Regions from separate parts of the Proteus sp. fly-1089 genome, predicted to be linked through region 1. Evidence: predicted binding sites of a transcription regulator. Region 1 holds the regulator's gene; each other region holds the start of a gene.
What was found. Region 1 encodes PurR, which represses purine synthesis genes. Its sites were predicted from a motif close to CANGCAAACGTTTGCNTG; they were not measured.

Region 1 (3,911 bases):
TAATTAGCAAAATAGTAACAAGTTAGTGATTCATTTGCCTCATTTTATCAATTCAGATGATCTTGATGAAATGATTTTAGGCACAAAACCCGAAATAGATAGTATAAAGGAGTACGCAATGTCTTTCGAATTACCAAAATTACCTTATGCGTTAGATGCTCTTGAGCCACATATCTCTAAAGAAACATTAGAATACCACTATGGTAAACATCACCAAACCTATGTAACCAACTTAAACAATCTGGTTAAAGGCACTGATCTAGAATCTAAATCGTTAGAAGAAATCATCAAATCGACTGATGGTGGCATCTTCAATAACGCAGCACAAGTATGGAACCATACTTTCTACTGGAATTGCTTAGCACCAAACGCTGGTGGTGCACCAACAGGTAAAATAGCTGATGCTATCAACAAAGCATTTGGTTCTTTTGAAGAGTTCAAAAAGCAATTTAACGATGCGGCAGCAAAAAACTTCGGTTCAGGTTGGACTTGGTTAGTGAAAAAAGCTGACGGTTCAGTGGCAATTGTTAACACATCTAATGCAGCAACACCAGTTTCAGGTGCAGACAAACCACTGTTAACTGTGGACGTATGGGAACACGCCTACTATATCGATTACCGTAACGCACGCGTGAAATATTTAGAAGAGTTCTGGGCGCTGGTTAACTGGTCATTTGTTGAAGCTAACCTAGCTTAATTGAACTTGATAATCAAAGATGAGTGATTAAGATTCGTTTTTGGTAACATAATAACAAAGGGCCTTGAGCCCTTTGTTATACTCAGATATTCGATAATTTATAATTTAAATTGATCGGATATTTTATAAAGCAGTGATTAGAACAACATAGTAGAAAATATAACGATCATAACAAGTGCTGCTACTGCTGTACTCAAACCAAATTTCAGATCCGTATCCATCTATTCTCCCTCAAAATGATTATAATACACATTATTAACCATAACCTTGTCATGGTTAATTATTATCACATATCAAAATTTGCTAAAATAGCGACCAGTGCACAATTTATAACATTGATTAATACTTTCACTTTTGAGCTAGATCATACAAAATTCACAGCTAATCGCTAAATTATTGCCAGTGTTTGCCCTATGTATGACTATACTGGCAGTTAAACCATAAAATTAGATAAAAGAGACCAATGAAGGTCAGGAGTTTTCCACACCATGGCAACAATAAAAGACGTGGCAAAACGCGCAGGCGTATCAACCACGACTGTTTCTCATGTGATCAACAAAACGCGTTTTGTTGCAGAGAACACACGGGCAGCAGTTTGGGCCGCTATAAAAGAATTAAATTATTCGCCTAGTGCCGTGGCGCGTAGTTTAAAAGTCAATCATACCAAATCTATTGGCCTGTTAGCCACGTCCAGTGAAGCTCCTTACTTTGCTGAAGTGATTGAAGCAGTTGAAAACAGTTGTTATAGCAAAGGCTATACACTGATTTTATGTAATTCACATAATAATCTTGATAAACAAAAAGCCTATTTAGCAATGCTGGCACAAAAACGCGTTGATGGATTATTAGTGATGTGTTCTGAATATCCCGATCACCTTCTCACTCTTTTGGAAGGCTATCGTAATATTCCCATGGTTGTCATGGATTGGGGTAAGGCCCGTGGCGACTTTACAGATACAATTATCGATAACGCTTTTCATGGTGGCTATATCGCTGGCCGTTATCTTATCGAACGAGGTCATCGTGATATCGGTATTATTCCTGGTCCATTAGAGCGCAACACCGGCGGTGGTCGTCTACAAGGCTTTCTAAAAGCCATGGAAGAAGCCAAAATTACAGTAAAAGATGAGTGGATTGTACAAGGTGACTTTGAACCTGAGTCAGGTTATAAAGCGATGTATCAAATGCTAAATCAAAAACAACGCCCTACTGCAGTTTTTTGTGGTGGTGATGTGATGGCAATGGGAGCAATCTGTGCTGCAGATGAGCTAGGTTTACGTGTTCCTTTTGATATTTCAATTGTGGGTTATGACAATATTCGTAATGCACGTTATTTTACCCCTGCATTAACCACTGTCCACCAGCCCAAAGAACGTTTAGGTCAAATGGCCTTATCTATGTTGCTTGATCGCATCGTTAACAAACGTGAAGATGCCCAAACAATCGAAGTACACCCTCGATTGGTTGAGCGTCGTTCAGTTGCTGATGGTCCTTTTATCGACTATCGTCGCTAATTCCTATTCAGCTATATAATATCTAGCGAAGCCATTCCTCATTTAAGGTTTGGCTATCTCCAAGATAATCTAACAACCACGTCAAAGCAGGCGATTCACTTTTATCAACCCACGTCAGACAGCATGGACTGTCTGGCAATGGCTGTGCAAGTTTTAAAGTAACTAGCTTACCTTGGGCTATCAATGGCTCAGCACGATGCCAAGGCACCATTCCTACACATAATCCTGCCAACAAACACTCAAGCCCCATATCCCATGTTGGTACAACCATTCTACGTTGGTTATTTAACGCCCAAGTGTCACGCTTTGGTAAACTACGTGATGTATCCTCTAAACATAAGCTAGGATAAGGTCGCATTTCATCATCGGTTAATGGGTGTTCTGCTTTAGCTAATGGATGATCAACATGGCAAACACAGCGCCAAGGCATAAAACCCATATCCCTGAAACTATAACGTTCACCAATCGGTGACGCTCTTGTTGCACCAATTGCTAAATCAACACGACCATTAACTAAGGAGTCCCATACCCCATTAAACACTTCTGGGTAGACATACAACTCAATATCAGGAAAATGGCGATAGAAATCGAGAATAAGCTGTTGTGTTCTTTCGGGTTTAACAATGCCATCAACTGCTATACTAAATTGACCACGCCACCCATTAGAAACTTGTTGACATAGGTGTCGAGTGTCATTCATTTTTTTGATAACAGATCGCGCTTCTTTGATGAAAATTTTACCCGCATCGGTTAATTCTACATCACGGTGACGACGCTCAAATAAAGGAACGGCGAGCCATTCTTCTAATTGCCGAACAGTATAACTAACGGCGGAGGGCACTCTGTGCAATTCTTGAGCAGCGGAGCTAAAACTTCCTGTTCTAGCGACTGCATCAACAACTTCTAAAGAGTATTCTGACCACATAGAGTTTATTCCTTTGAAAATTTTTCACAGCATTAACCAAATATTCCCGTTTCACAAGTAAAATAGGTCTTAGTTACAATACATAAAATGTTCTACATCACATAGCATAGAAAATAAAATGAATACTAAAACATCCACACAATCAAAAACACCTATGAGCTTCATGGTGTACCTAGCAGGTTTAAGTATGCTGGGTTACTTAGCAATTGATATGTACTTACCTGCATTCGGTATGATGCAGCGTGAACTCGCTATCAGCGAAGGCGCTATCAGTAATAGCTTAAGTATCTTTTTATTTGGTTTTGCTGTTGCTCAGTTACTTTGGGGACCACTTTCTGACAAAGTTGGTCGTAAACCTATTCTTCTTATTGGTTTAAGCCTTTTCTCTTTAGGCTGCCTTGGTATGTTGTGGGTTGAAAGTGCAACAGGCTTACTCGCGATGCGCTTCTTACAAGCTTTTGGTGTCTGCTCTGCAGCTGTTATTTGGCAAGCATTAGTTATTGATCGCTTCGATGAGTCTCGCGCACAACACGTTTTTGCTTTAATCATGCCACTGGTTGCATTATCACCCGCACTCGCCCCTTTAATTGGTGCCTCACTATTAAATCACGGTGGCTGGCGTATGATTTTCATGCTACTAATGGCAGTAACACTTGTTTTAATGTTACCAACATTAATGTTGAAAAATATTAAACAAAAATCAGTCTCCGATGCAAACCAATCTACTGCGTCATTTATGACATTACTGAAATCACCTCTATATACAGGTAACGTA
Region 2 (3,911 bases), on a different contig from region 1:
CTGTTATGGCGGCATTTAAAGAAAATGAATTACATCTTCTAGTCGCAACAACTGTTATCGAAGTTGGCGTTGATGTGCCTAATGCCAGTTTAATGATTATTGATAACCCTGAAAGACTAGGCCTTGCACAGTTACACCAACTACGTGGTCGAGTGGGTCGAGGTGCAATTGCCTCTCATTGTGTTTTACTTTATAAAACACCATTGACGCAAACTGCGCGTTTACGATTACAAGTATTAAGAGATAGCAATGATGGCTTTGTCATTGCCCAAAAAGATCTCGAAATTCGTGGCCCAGGCGAGCTTTTAGGTACCAAACAAACAGGTAATGCGCAATTTAAAGTGGCTGATTTATTACGCGACCAAGGGCTCATTCCTGAAGTACAACGTATTGCTCGTTACTTACATCAACACTACCCTAAGCATTCGCAAGCCTTAATCGAACGCTGGCTACCCGCTAAGACACAATATAGCCAAGCATAAGATCACTCTTTGCATCGCCTTAGCATGTCGTTAAATGCGATTTTGCGTGATATTGAAATAGAACATGCCATAAAAAACACCCCAATGCTGAAAAAACAACGTTGGGGTGCGATTTAATACAGAAATATTTCTCAAGTTATAACGGTAAAACTATCCCGCTATAGGCGTAAAGAATGGTAGCAGTAGATACAGTTTAATCACTATCGCATTCACAATATCAATAAAGAATGCCCCTACCATTGGCACGACTAAGAACGCAAGATGAGAAGGCCCAAAACGATCCGTAACGGCTTGCATATTAGCAATCGCCGTTGGCGTTGCCCCTAAACCAAAACCACAGTGACCCGCTGCCAAAATCGCCGCATCGTAGTTTTTACCCATCACACGGAATGTCACAAAAATAGCGTACAACGCCATAACACCCGCCTGAACACCTAGAATAACCAGCATTGGGATCGCCAGTGAGGCCAGTTCCCATAATTTCAGGCTCATTAATGCCATCGCTAAAAATAACGATAAACTCACGTTGCCTAAAACTGATACCGCTCTATCAAAAACACGATAGAAACCAAGCATTGAGAGGCTATTACTTAAAATAACGCCAATAAATAGGACACACACAAAGGTTGGCAATGAGAATGCAGTGCCTTCTAATAATTGAGAAAGAAATGTGCCCGCCATTAAACAGATAGAGATCATCGCAATAGTTTCTAACAATACCATTGAAGTAATCATTCTACCTGTGGTGGGTTTCTCAAACGCCGTTGGCATTTCATGATCGTCAGTACCAAGTCCTGGTGTTGGAATATTTTTGATTAAGTAACGCGCAACTGGGCCACCAATCAATCCACCTAAAACCAGACCAAAGGTTGCACACGCCATTGCGACTTCAGACGCACTCATGAAACCATAACTTTCAACGAACGTTTTACCCCAAGCCGCCCCCGTGCCATGACCACCCGATAATGTAATCGAGCCTGCAAGTAATCCCATTAAAGGATCAAGGCCTAACATTTTCGCCAATGCAATACCGACTGTGTTTTGCACTAGCAACAACCCAACCACAACAAAGATGAAAATAAAAAGTGCTTTTCCTCCCGCTTTTAAGCTCGCGAGGTTCGCGTTTAAACCGATCGTTGCAAAGAAGGCTAGCATTAATGGATCTTTAAGCGAGAGGTCAAAACTCACTTCCCAATCCATAAAAGATTTAAATGCTAATAAAAGAACTGCAACAAGTAGCCCACCTGCAACAGGTTCTGGGATCGTATACCGTTCTAAAAAAGGAACAGATTTCACTAACTTACGTCCGATCAAGAGAACCAAAGTGGCCGCAACCAGCGTGCCATAAACATCAAGATGATACATTTATGTACCCCGTCTTATTTGTTAATTTTATATAAAAATACTACGACGCTAAGTTCATCCATAAACAACGCCAAAAGCAGGTATCCCCGATTAGAAAAAAAAATGGCGACAAACACAAGTTAAAACATATAAAAATGTGAGCGCCTCTTATGCATTTTGATAACATCATTTTCACGCAAACGATTGCTTTTGTGGCGCAGATCATTAAAATACCGTTTTTGTCGAATAAGAAATTCACACCATGGTTACTTCAGAAAATCAAAAATTGCCTAAAGATAGTGATGTTTCAGTTAAAAAAAATAGCGAACTTCTTTTTGCTTTAGAAGAAAAGCCACCATTAGCTCAAACGCTTTTTGCTGCATGTCAGCACCTTTTAGCCATGTTTGTCGCGGTTATTACTCCCGCAATTTTAATTTGCCAAGCCTTAGGATTACCTGCACACGATACCCAACGTATTATCAGCATGTCTTTATTTGCATCGGGTATTGCCTCACTGATTCAAATTCGGGCATGGGGGCCAATTGGTTCAGGATTATTATCGATTCAAGGAACTAGCTTTAACTTTGTTGCTCCTTTAATTATGGGGGGATTAGCACTTAAAAATGGAGGGGCTGATATCCCAACAATGATGGCTGCCCTTTTTGGAACTTTAATGGTCGCCTCGTTAACAGAAATCGTCCTTTCACGCGTACTTCACTTGGCAAGACGTATCATAACGCCTTTAGTATCTGGTGTAGTCGTGATGATTATTGGCCTTTCGTTAATCCAAGTGGGGTTAACCTCTATTGGTGGTGGCTATGCGGCTATTGAAAATAATACTTTTGGTTCGCCACAGAACTTATTATTAGCCGGCTCGGTTCTCATTGTTATTATTTTACTGAATCGACAAAAAAATCCTTATTTACGTGTTGCCTCTTTAGTCATAGCTATGGCTGTGGGTTATATTCTGGCTTGGGCACTGGATATGTTGCCAACACCAGTAGAGCATCAAGAAACGCCAATAATGACTATTCCAGAACCGTTTTATTATGGGCTATCATTTGATTGGCATCTGCTTATTCCCTTAATGCTCGTGTTTATGATTACTTCGCTAGAAACTATTGGTGATATCACAGCAACGTCTGATGTTTCAGAGCAACCCGTCAGTGGTCCTTTGTATATGAAGCGTATTAAAGGGGGCGTATTAGCTAATGGAATTAACTCCATGGTTTCAGCATTTTTCAATACATTCCCAAACTCTTGTTTTGGTCAAAATAACGGTGTTATTCAATTAACGGGTGTTGCCAGTCGTTATGTGGGCTATGTTGTGGCCGCCATGTTGGTTGTTTTGGGTTTATTTCCTTTTGTTGCAGAATTTGTGCAACGAATTCCTGAGCCTGTATTAGGCGGAGCCACATTAGTGATGTTCGGTACGATAGCTGCGTCCGGTGTACGTATTGTGTCTAAAGAGGCATTAAACCGCCGAGCTATTATGATCCTTGCTATTTCACTTGCGGTAGGGTTAGGGGTTTCCCAACAACCTCAAATATTACAATTTGCCCCTGATTGGCTAAAAACATTGCTATCATCAGGTATTGCAGCGGGTGGATTAACCGCCATTATTTTAAATCTAATTTTCCCTCCGGAAAAATAATTATTAACTAGCAACAAATGAGTAAAGCGCTATTTTGGATTATGAAAATAGCGCTTTATTTATCATCTTTAGGCCAATGGTATTTTTATAAAAGTATTGCCCTTTGAGTTACGGTAAATCTTTATCTCAATACTGAAAATCAAAGGAAAATAACATGACTACACCATTGATCCCAATTAAAAACCCTGCACTCGAGTACTTAAAAAGTCATCCATCTACTCAAGATTTTTATATACAAACTATTGGGCAATTTTTTACTTATCTCAAAGATTCTATTTTATCGTTATTTAATACAAATCATAAGTTTACATATTTAGGAAATAAGTCTATCCCTGAGTTTAACTTAGAACATATTAAAGAAGACTTAGTGACGTTTTTACAAAACCCTTGCCTTAATAATCAGCAATATAAAGATAAAGAGGGGTTTCTAA
Region 3 (3,911 bases), 610 kb from region 1:
TTGCAAATATTGCCGCGCCACCAATAACCCATGAGCTATAGACTTTGGTAATTGCCATAACACCAATATTTTCACCATATGTGGTATTTGGCGTTGAACCAAAGAAACCCGAAATTATGGTAGAGAAACCGTTTGCGAACATAGAACGATGTAAACCTGGATTTTTCATTAAATCGCGTTGCACAATATTTGCTGTAACAACAAGGTGACCAACGTGTTCAGCAATAACCACTAATGCCGCAGGCAGAATAATGAAGATTGCACTCCATTCAAAACGTGGTGAATAGAATGTCGGTAATGCAAACCAATTAGCTTCTTTAATAGGCGTAACATCAACAGCCCCTAAGAAGAAAGAAAGCGCATAACCTGCTAATACCCCTATAAGAATAGGAATAATTGCAAGGAATCCTCTAAACATCACTGAACCTAAAATAGTGACACCTAAAGTGACCATAGAGATAAGCAATGTTTGATTATCTACTGGTGCATCTGCACTTGGTAATAAACCCGCCATTCCTGCCGCGGTTCCTGCTAACTCTAACCCAATAACGGCAACGATTGCGCCCATTGCCGCAGGTGGAAACATCACATTAATCCAGCCTCGCCCTGCTATTTTTACAATACCTGCCACAAGACAAAATAACACGCCACAAACGATGAATCCCCCAAGTGCTAATTCATACCCTAATGGTAACAACAAAAGCACTGGTGAGATAAACGCAAAACTTGAACCTAGATAAGCAGGAATGCGTCCTTTACAAATAAAGAGATAAAGCAGGGTTCCGATCCCGTTAAATAACAATATTGTTGCCGGATTAACTTTAAATAATATTGGCACAAGTACGGTAGCGCCAAACATTGCAAACAGATGCTGAAGGCTCAACGGAATTGTTTGTAATAATGGTGGGCGCTCTTCTACCCCGATTGCACGACGAGTCATGCTTACGACCTCTCTTTAATATGAATGTGAAATTGGTTTGTATTTTTAACTTTATACTCGTCTTATTTTAAGTCGCCATGTTGCTGTCTAGGCCCACTCGCACTAGTCATCTAACTGCACCTTAAATATGTAGAGTATAGAAAAAATAAATGGTCCAAAAAAAAGCCGACTATCAAAGTCGGCTTAATTATTATTTTGTACCAAATATCTTATCACCAGCATCGCCAAGACCTGGAACGATGTACCCATGCTCATTAAGATGGCTATCAACCGATGCAGTATATAACTCCACATCTGGATGAGCTTCTTCTAATGCCTTAATACCTTCTGGAGCAGCAACCAGTACTAATACTTTAATTGAAGTACAGCCCGCATTTTTTAATAAATCAATTGTGGCAATCATAGAGCCGCCTGTTGCTAACATAGGGTCAACAACAAGAGCCATACGCTCTTCAATATTGGATGCTAATTTCTGGAAGTAAGGGACGGGTTTTAAGGTTTCTTCATCGCGGTAAACGCCAACTACACTGATTCGGGCACTAGGAATATTTTCTAATACTCCATCCATCATCCCGATACCTGCACGGAGGATAGGAACTACTGTGATTTTTTTTCCTTTAATCTGTTCTATCTCTACCGGACCACACCAACCTTCAATTGTTACCGTCTCTGTTGCTAAATCGGCGGTAGCTTCATACGTCAGTAGACTGGAAACTTCTGAAGCCAGTTCACGAAAGCGCTTAGTGCTTATATCATGATCTCGCATCAGCCCCAATTTATGTTGAATGAGTGGGTGTTTTACCTCAACGATCTTCATAATTTCTCCTAATGTACGACGCAGCCTGACAAAAAAATCGCGAGATTATACCGCTTTTTTGCCAACATTCCATCGTTTTTCTATTGATATTGATCAAGCGCACAGCTTTTAACCACACCAACATGAATAATTGTGACCTAGAAAGAAGATCCTCGCAAACGTTTGCTTTGCCTGTTAGAATAGCGCCCGCACACATTTTTTCTTAACAGCAACTTGCCGTGAGGGCTCTACGTGACTAACAAATCCTCTCTCAGCTATAAAGATGCCGGTGTCGATATTGATGCAGGTAATGCTTTAGTCGATCGTATCAAAGGTGTAGTAAAAGAAACTCGCCGTCCTGAAGTTATGGGGGGTTTAGGTGGTTTTGGTGCACTATGTGCAATTCCATCTAAATACCGCGAACCTATTTTAGTTTCAGGCACCGATGGTGTGGGTACAAAACTCCGCCTTGCGATGGATTTAAATCGCCATGATGACATCGGTATTGATTTAGTCGCAATGTGTGTCAACGATTTAATTGTTCAAGGCGCCGAACCCCTTTTCTTCCTTGACTACTATGCCACAGGAAAATTAGATGTCGATACCGCTGCTCGTGTTGTAACAGGTATTGCTGAAGGTTGTAAACAATCAGGCTGTTCATTAGTGGGTGGTGAAACAGCAGAAATGCCCGGCATGTATCATGGCAATGATTATGATATCGCAGGCTTTTGTGTCGGCGTGGTTGAAAAATCAGAGATTATTGATGGCAGTAAAGTTAAAACAGGTGATGCATTAATTGCTTTAGCATCCAGCGGCCCTCATTCTAATGGTTATTCATTAGTCAGAAAAATTCTTGAAGTCAGCAATACACAAGCTGATAACACATCATTAGGTGAAAAATCACTTGCCGATCACCTATTAGCGCCTACACGTATTTACGTGAAATCACTGCTGTCATTAATTGAGAATGTTGATATTCATGCAGTTGCACATATTACAGGTGGCGGTTTCTGGGAGAATATTCCTCGCGTACTACCTGAAAATACGCAAGCTCGTATCGAAAGTCACAGTTGGGAATGGCCTATAGTCTTCAAGTGGTTACAAGAAGCGGGACAAGTTAGCACACATGAAATGTACCGCACCTTTAACTGTGGTGTCGGACTATTAATTGCGGTTAATCCAGATGATGTTGAAAAAACATTAGCACACCTTGCAGAATGTGGTGAAAATGCATGGCTTATCGGTGAAATTGCGCCACAAGCCTCAGGTGAAGCACAAGTCATTATTAACTAATGAAAACATGTGAATGAAAAATATCGTTGTCCTTATTTCAGGAAACGGCAGCAACCTACAGGCGATTATTGACGCCTGTAGGGCAAATAAAATCACAGGTAATGTGGTTGCTGTCTTTAGCAATAAAGCGGATGCTTATGGCCTCGAACGTGCAAAACAGGCTGATATTCCAGCCTATTTTGTTGATCCATCCCAATTTAATGATAGAGCTGATTACGATAAAGCGCTAATCGAAAAAATTGATGTTTATCAGCCTGATATCGTGGTTTTAGCAGGCTTTATGCGTATTCTATCACCTAATTTTGTCACTCATTATCAGCATAAATTATTAAATATTCACCCTTCTTTGCTTCCTAAATATCCAGGGTTGCATACTCATCGCCAAGTTTTAGCAAATAAAGAGTCTTTTCATGGCGTTACCGTCCATTTTGTTACCGAAGAACTTGATGGTGGCCCAATGATTCTTCAGGCACGTATTCCTGTTTTGCCGGATGACACTGAACAATCATTACAAGCTAGAATACAAATAGAAGAGTATCGTATCTACCCATTAGCAATCAGCTGGTTAGCTGAAGACCGATTGACTATGAAGAATAATCAAGCTTTCCTTGATGATATTGCGTTGTTCGGCAGCCTTGATTAACTATTTCGTTTAAGCTAAAAAGTCACATTGTGCTACACTGTAGCCCGCGTGACTTTTTTTGTGTCACCCTTTTCTCTTTTTTATTCAATGCATTCACCGAGGTGCTTATGTCCGGTGGTAGGAAAGTTCCACCTATAAAATTACGTCCTCTCGAACGAGAAGATCTCTCTTTTGTCCATCAACTTGATAACAATGCCAGTGTTATGCGCTATTGGTTTGAAGAGCCTTATGAGGCTTTT
Region 4 (3,911 bases), on a different contig from region 1:
AGTGGGTTCATCAAGAATAAGCACTTTAGGGCGAGTCATTAGGCCTCTTGCGATAGCCACTTTTTGTTGATTTCCCCCAGATAAAAAACCAATTGTTTGATCCATTGAGGGGGTTTTTATATTGAACAATTTAATAAAATCACCGACAGTAAGTTGCTCTTCTTTATGATTGAGCACTCCCATGCCACGACTAAAATAACGAAGTGCGGTCAGTGACATATTTTCTTTTACTGACATACCTAGCACTAAGCCATCTCGTTTTCTGTCTTCAGATATATAAACAATGCCTTGTTCCAATCCTTCAACCGGCTTTTTGATTTGGCAGAGTTTTCCATCGAGCTCTACGGTGCCATTGGTTTTGGGTAATGCGCCGTAGATAATTTTCATTAATTCTGTACGACCAGCCCCCATTAAACCTGAGATACCGAGAATTTCACTTTCATGTAATGAGAAACTGACATCGTGAACATCTTCACCACTAAGGTTAATGACATTGAGTTTGGTTTTGCCTTGGGGAATGTTGATACGAGGATATTGGTCTTCTAACTTACGGCCAACCATCATTTCAATAAGCGTATCTTCTTGTAATGCGCTAACGGGTTTTTCACCAATAAACTGACCATCTCGCAGTACAGTGACATCATCACAAATCTCAAAGATCTCTTTTAAACGATGTGAGATATAAACAATGCCACAACCTTGGTCTCTTAGTTCACGAATAACACTAAACAGGGATTCAGTTTCTGTATCGGTTAATGCATCTGTAGGTTCGTCCATAATAATGACTTTAGAACCAAAACTGAGAACTTTGGCGATTTCTACCATTTGCTGATCACCAATCGATAATTCAGATACTAAACGGTGACTGCTATAAGCGAGGTTTAATCGAGCTAATAACTTATCAGCCTCAGCATACATTTTCTTCCAGTCGATAGCCCCAAATGCACGTGTGAACTCACGGCCTAAGAAGATATTTTCTGCAATGGTTAATTCTGGGATAAGGTTAAGCTCTTGGTGAATAATGCCTATTCCTGCTTCTTGTGATGATTTAGGACCATTGAAGGAGCAATGCTCACCTTGATAAATAACTTCGCCTGCATCTTTTTTATAAATACCAGTAAGCACTTTCATCAGTGTTGATTTGCCCGCACCGTTTTCACCCACTAAGGCCATCACTCGACCGGGATAAATTCGCAAAGTAGCGCCTGATAGTGCTTTTACACCAGGGAATGACTTATCAATATCTTTAAGCTCAAGTAAAGGTTTCATATTGTCCTCAGAAAGTCACACCAGAAAACAACACAATATTGGCATAAGGTGTACATTCACCTGTTCTAATAACAGCTTTATTTTCAGTAAGTTGTCTTTTGAATGCTTCATGTGAAACATACGTTATTTGAATGGGTTTCTTCTGTTCTTGCTCTAATAAATTAAGATAAGAGACTATCTCCTTAAAAAGGATGGGATTAATGGTCTTAATTTCTTCCGCCAGCATGACTGCTTCAACTTGCATCTCATGAGTGATTGTTTGCAATACTGACATAAAGTCAGGAATACCCTGTGTTAGAGCAAGATCAATACGTTCAACAGAAGAGGGAATGGGTAATCCGGCATCTGCAATAGTGATTTTATCGGTGTGTCCTAAACGTGAAATTACGCTAGAAATAGGACTATTTAGTAATACGCCTTTTTTCATATTCCCTCCTCAGCGAAACGTTTCGCTGTTTATATAGTAGAAAAGAAAAAGGGGAAAACAAGTCTGATTTATTCAGATTGTGAGCGCGATCGAAACGTTTCGTTGGTAAACAAAAAGAAAGAAAAATCTAACTAACTGAATAAATTAACGCTGAATGGATTCAATAAGAAAATGCTTTATTTGCAATGATTTTCATAAAATATGAGTTATAGGCTACATCTTATATAGAGGAGTTTGAGTAATAATAGTACTAGATTTAATTTTTTATTAAGTTTTTCTTATGTAAATAGGCTGTATGGGATAGATAGAGCAAATTGTAATTAAAAAATGAACAGAAAAATTAGTAATCAAAGAGTTAATAGTCGTTTTGGTAAGTTATGGGCATAGAAAAATGCCCGTTTAGTACGGGCATTTTAGACGTTATTTAGCTTGATAATCCGTAATAGATTTTTCAATACCAACGGCATCAAGCCCTAAGTCAGCTCGGATCTCTTCTTGTCCACCTTGTGGTACAAACAAATCAGGAATACCGAGGTTTAAGACAGGCATTAAGCAACGCTCTTGCATGAGTAATTCATTAACACCACTGCCAGCACCACCCATAATGGCATTCTCTTCTAGTGTCACCAACATATCATGTTGCTCAGCAAGAGAAAGGATAAGTGATTTATCAAGAGGTTTGATAAATCGCATATCAGCCACAGTGGCATCCAACTTTTCAGCGACTTCTAATGCTTCAGGTAGTAATGTACCAAAGTTTAGGATCGCAATACCTTTGCCTTGGCGACGAATAATACCTTTACCCATAGGGAGTGGGTTAAGTGGTTGCAATTGCGCACCAATACTGGAGCCTCTTGGATAACGTACGGCAACAGGACCATCTTGATAGTGATAACCGGTATGAAGCATTTGACGACATTCGTTTTCGTCGCTTGGTGCCATAATAACCATATTAGGAATACAACGTAAGAATGAGAGATCAAAAGCACCTTGGTGAGTTTGACCATCTGCTCCTACAATACCACCACGATCAATGGCAAATAAAACAGGCAGTTTCTGAATCGCAATATCGTGGATCACTTGGTCGTAAGCACGTTGTAAGAACGTCGAGTAAATAGCAACAATCGGCTTATAACCACCAATTGCTAAACCTGCTGCAAAAGTAACGGCATGTTGTTCCGCGATCGCCACATCAAAGTATTGTGATGGGTACTCTTTTGAGAAACGCACCATACCAGAACCTTCACGCATTGCAGGGGTAATTGCCATCAGTTTTGGATCGGTTGAGGCTTCTTCACATAACCAGTCACCAAAAATTTTGGAAAACGTAGGTCGTGCATTAGGGCTTTTAGGTAATGTCCCTGTTTGTGGATCAAATTTTGGTACAGCGTGCCAGCTAATAGGATCTCGCTCAGCAGGAGCATAGCCACGACCTTTTTTGGTCATAATATGCAGAAGTTGAGGGCCTTTTAGATCACGCATATTAGCGAGGGTTTGTACTAATGCAATAACATCATGACCATCAACAGGACCAATATAGTTAAATCCTAACTCTTCAAACATGGTGCCAGGAACGACCATGCCTTTGATATGTTCTTCTGTCTTTTTCAGTAATTCTTTAATTGGTGGAATACCAGAAAAGACCTTTTTCCCACCTTCACGTAAGGTGGTGTACAGTTTGCCAGATAACAATTGTGCAAGGTGATTATTCAGCGCACCAACGTTTTCTGAAATCGACATCTCGTTATCATTAAGAACAACGAGCATATCAGGTTCAATATCACCCGCGTGGTTCATCGCTTCAAAAGCCATGCCCGCAGTAATTGCGCCATCACCAATGACACAAACTGTTTTTCTATTCAGTTTTTCTTGTTCGGCGGCAACAGCCATACCTAAACCTGCACTGATAGAGGTTGAAGAGTGACCGACACAAAGTTTGTCGTATTCGCTCTCTTCTCGCCAAGGGAAGGGATGTAGTCCATTTTTTTGGCGAATGGTATCAATACGGTCACGGCGACCAGTTAAGATTTTATGGGGATATGCCTGATGACCGACATCCCAAATGAGGTTATCAAAAGGGGTTTTATAGACATAATGAAGAGCAACCGTTAACTCAATAGCACCTAAACCTGAGGCGAAGTGACCACTTGAGCGGCTGACACTGTTAAGAAGAAATAGCCTTAGCTCATCACAGAGTTTAGGTAAACTCTCTTTT

Region 2: a site for PurR is predicted at 2,020-2,037, ahead of gltS (sodium/glutamate symporter). Genes of this name have one in related genera too.
Region 3: a site for PurR is predicted at 1,909-1,926, ahead of purM (phosphoribosylformylglycinamidine cyclo-ligase). Genes of this name have one in related genera too.
Region 4: a site for PurR is predicted at 1,707-1,724, ahead of rbsD (D-ribose pyranase). Genes of this name have one in related genera too.

The regions. Positions count from the first base shown of each region.
Region 1 is NZ_JBEETS010000001.1:489,170-493,080, reverse strand. Features, by position in the region: gene sodB (superoxide dismutase [Fe]) at 119-697, shown strand; gene cydH (cytochrome bd-I oxidase subunit CydH) at 835-918, opposite strand; gene purR (HTH-type transcriptional repressor PurR) at 1,186-2,211, shown strand; gene punR (DNA-binding transcriptional activator PunR) at 2,234-3,136, opposite strand; gene punC (purine nucleoside transporter PunC) at 3,255-3,911, shown strand, end outside.
Region 2 is NZ_JBEETS010000007.1:171,047-174,957, reverse strand. Features, by position in the region: gene recG (ATP-dependent DNA helicase RecG) at 1-482, shown strand, start outside; gene gltS (sodium/glutamate symporter) at 633-1,847, opposite strand; gene ABN080_RS15100 (uracil-xanthine permease family protein) at 2,089-3,480, shown strand; gene ABN080_RS15095 (hypothetical protein) at 3,635-3,911, shown strand, end outside.
Region 3 is NZ_JBEETS010000001.1:1,103,840-1,107,750, forward strand. Features, by position in the region: gene uraA (uracil permease) at 1-940, opposite strand, end outside; gene upp (uracil phosphoribosyltransferase) at 1,131-1,757, opposite strand; gene purM (phosphoribosylformylglycinamidine cyclo-ligase) at 1,989-3,029, shown strand; gene purN (phosphoribosylglycinamide formyltransferase) at 3,043-3,672, shown strand; gene speG (spermidine N1-acetyltransferase) at 3,780-3,911, shown strand, end outside.
Region 4 is NZ_JBEETS010000002.1:287,163-291,073, reverse strand. Features, by position in the region: gene rbsA (ribose ABC transporter ATP-binding protein RbsA) at 1-1,269, opposite strand, end outside; gene rbsD (D-ribose pyranase) at 1,277-1,696, opposite strand; gene dxs (1-deoxy-D-xylulose-5-phosphate synthase) at 2,117-3,911, opposite strand, start outside.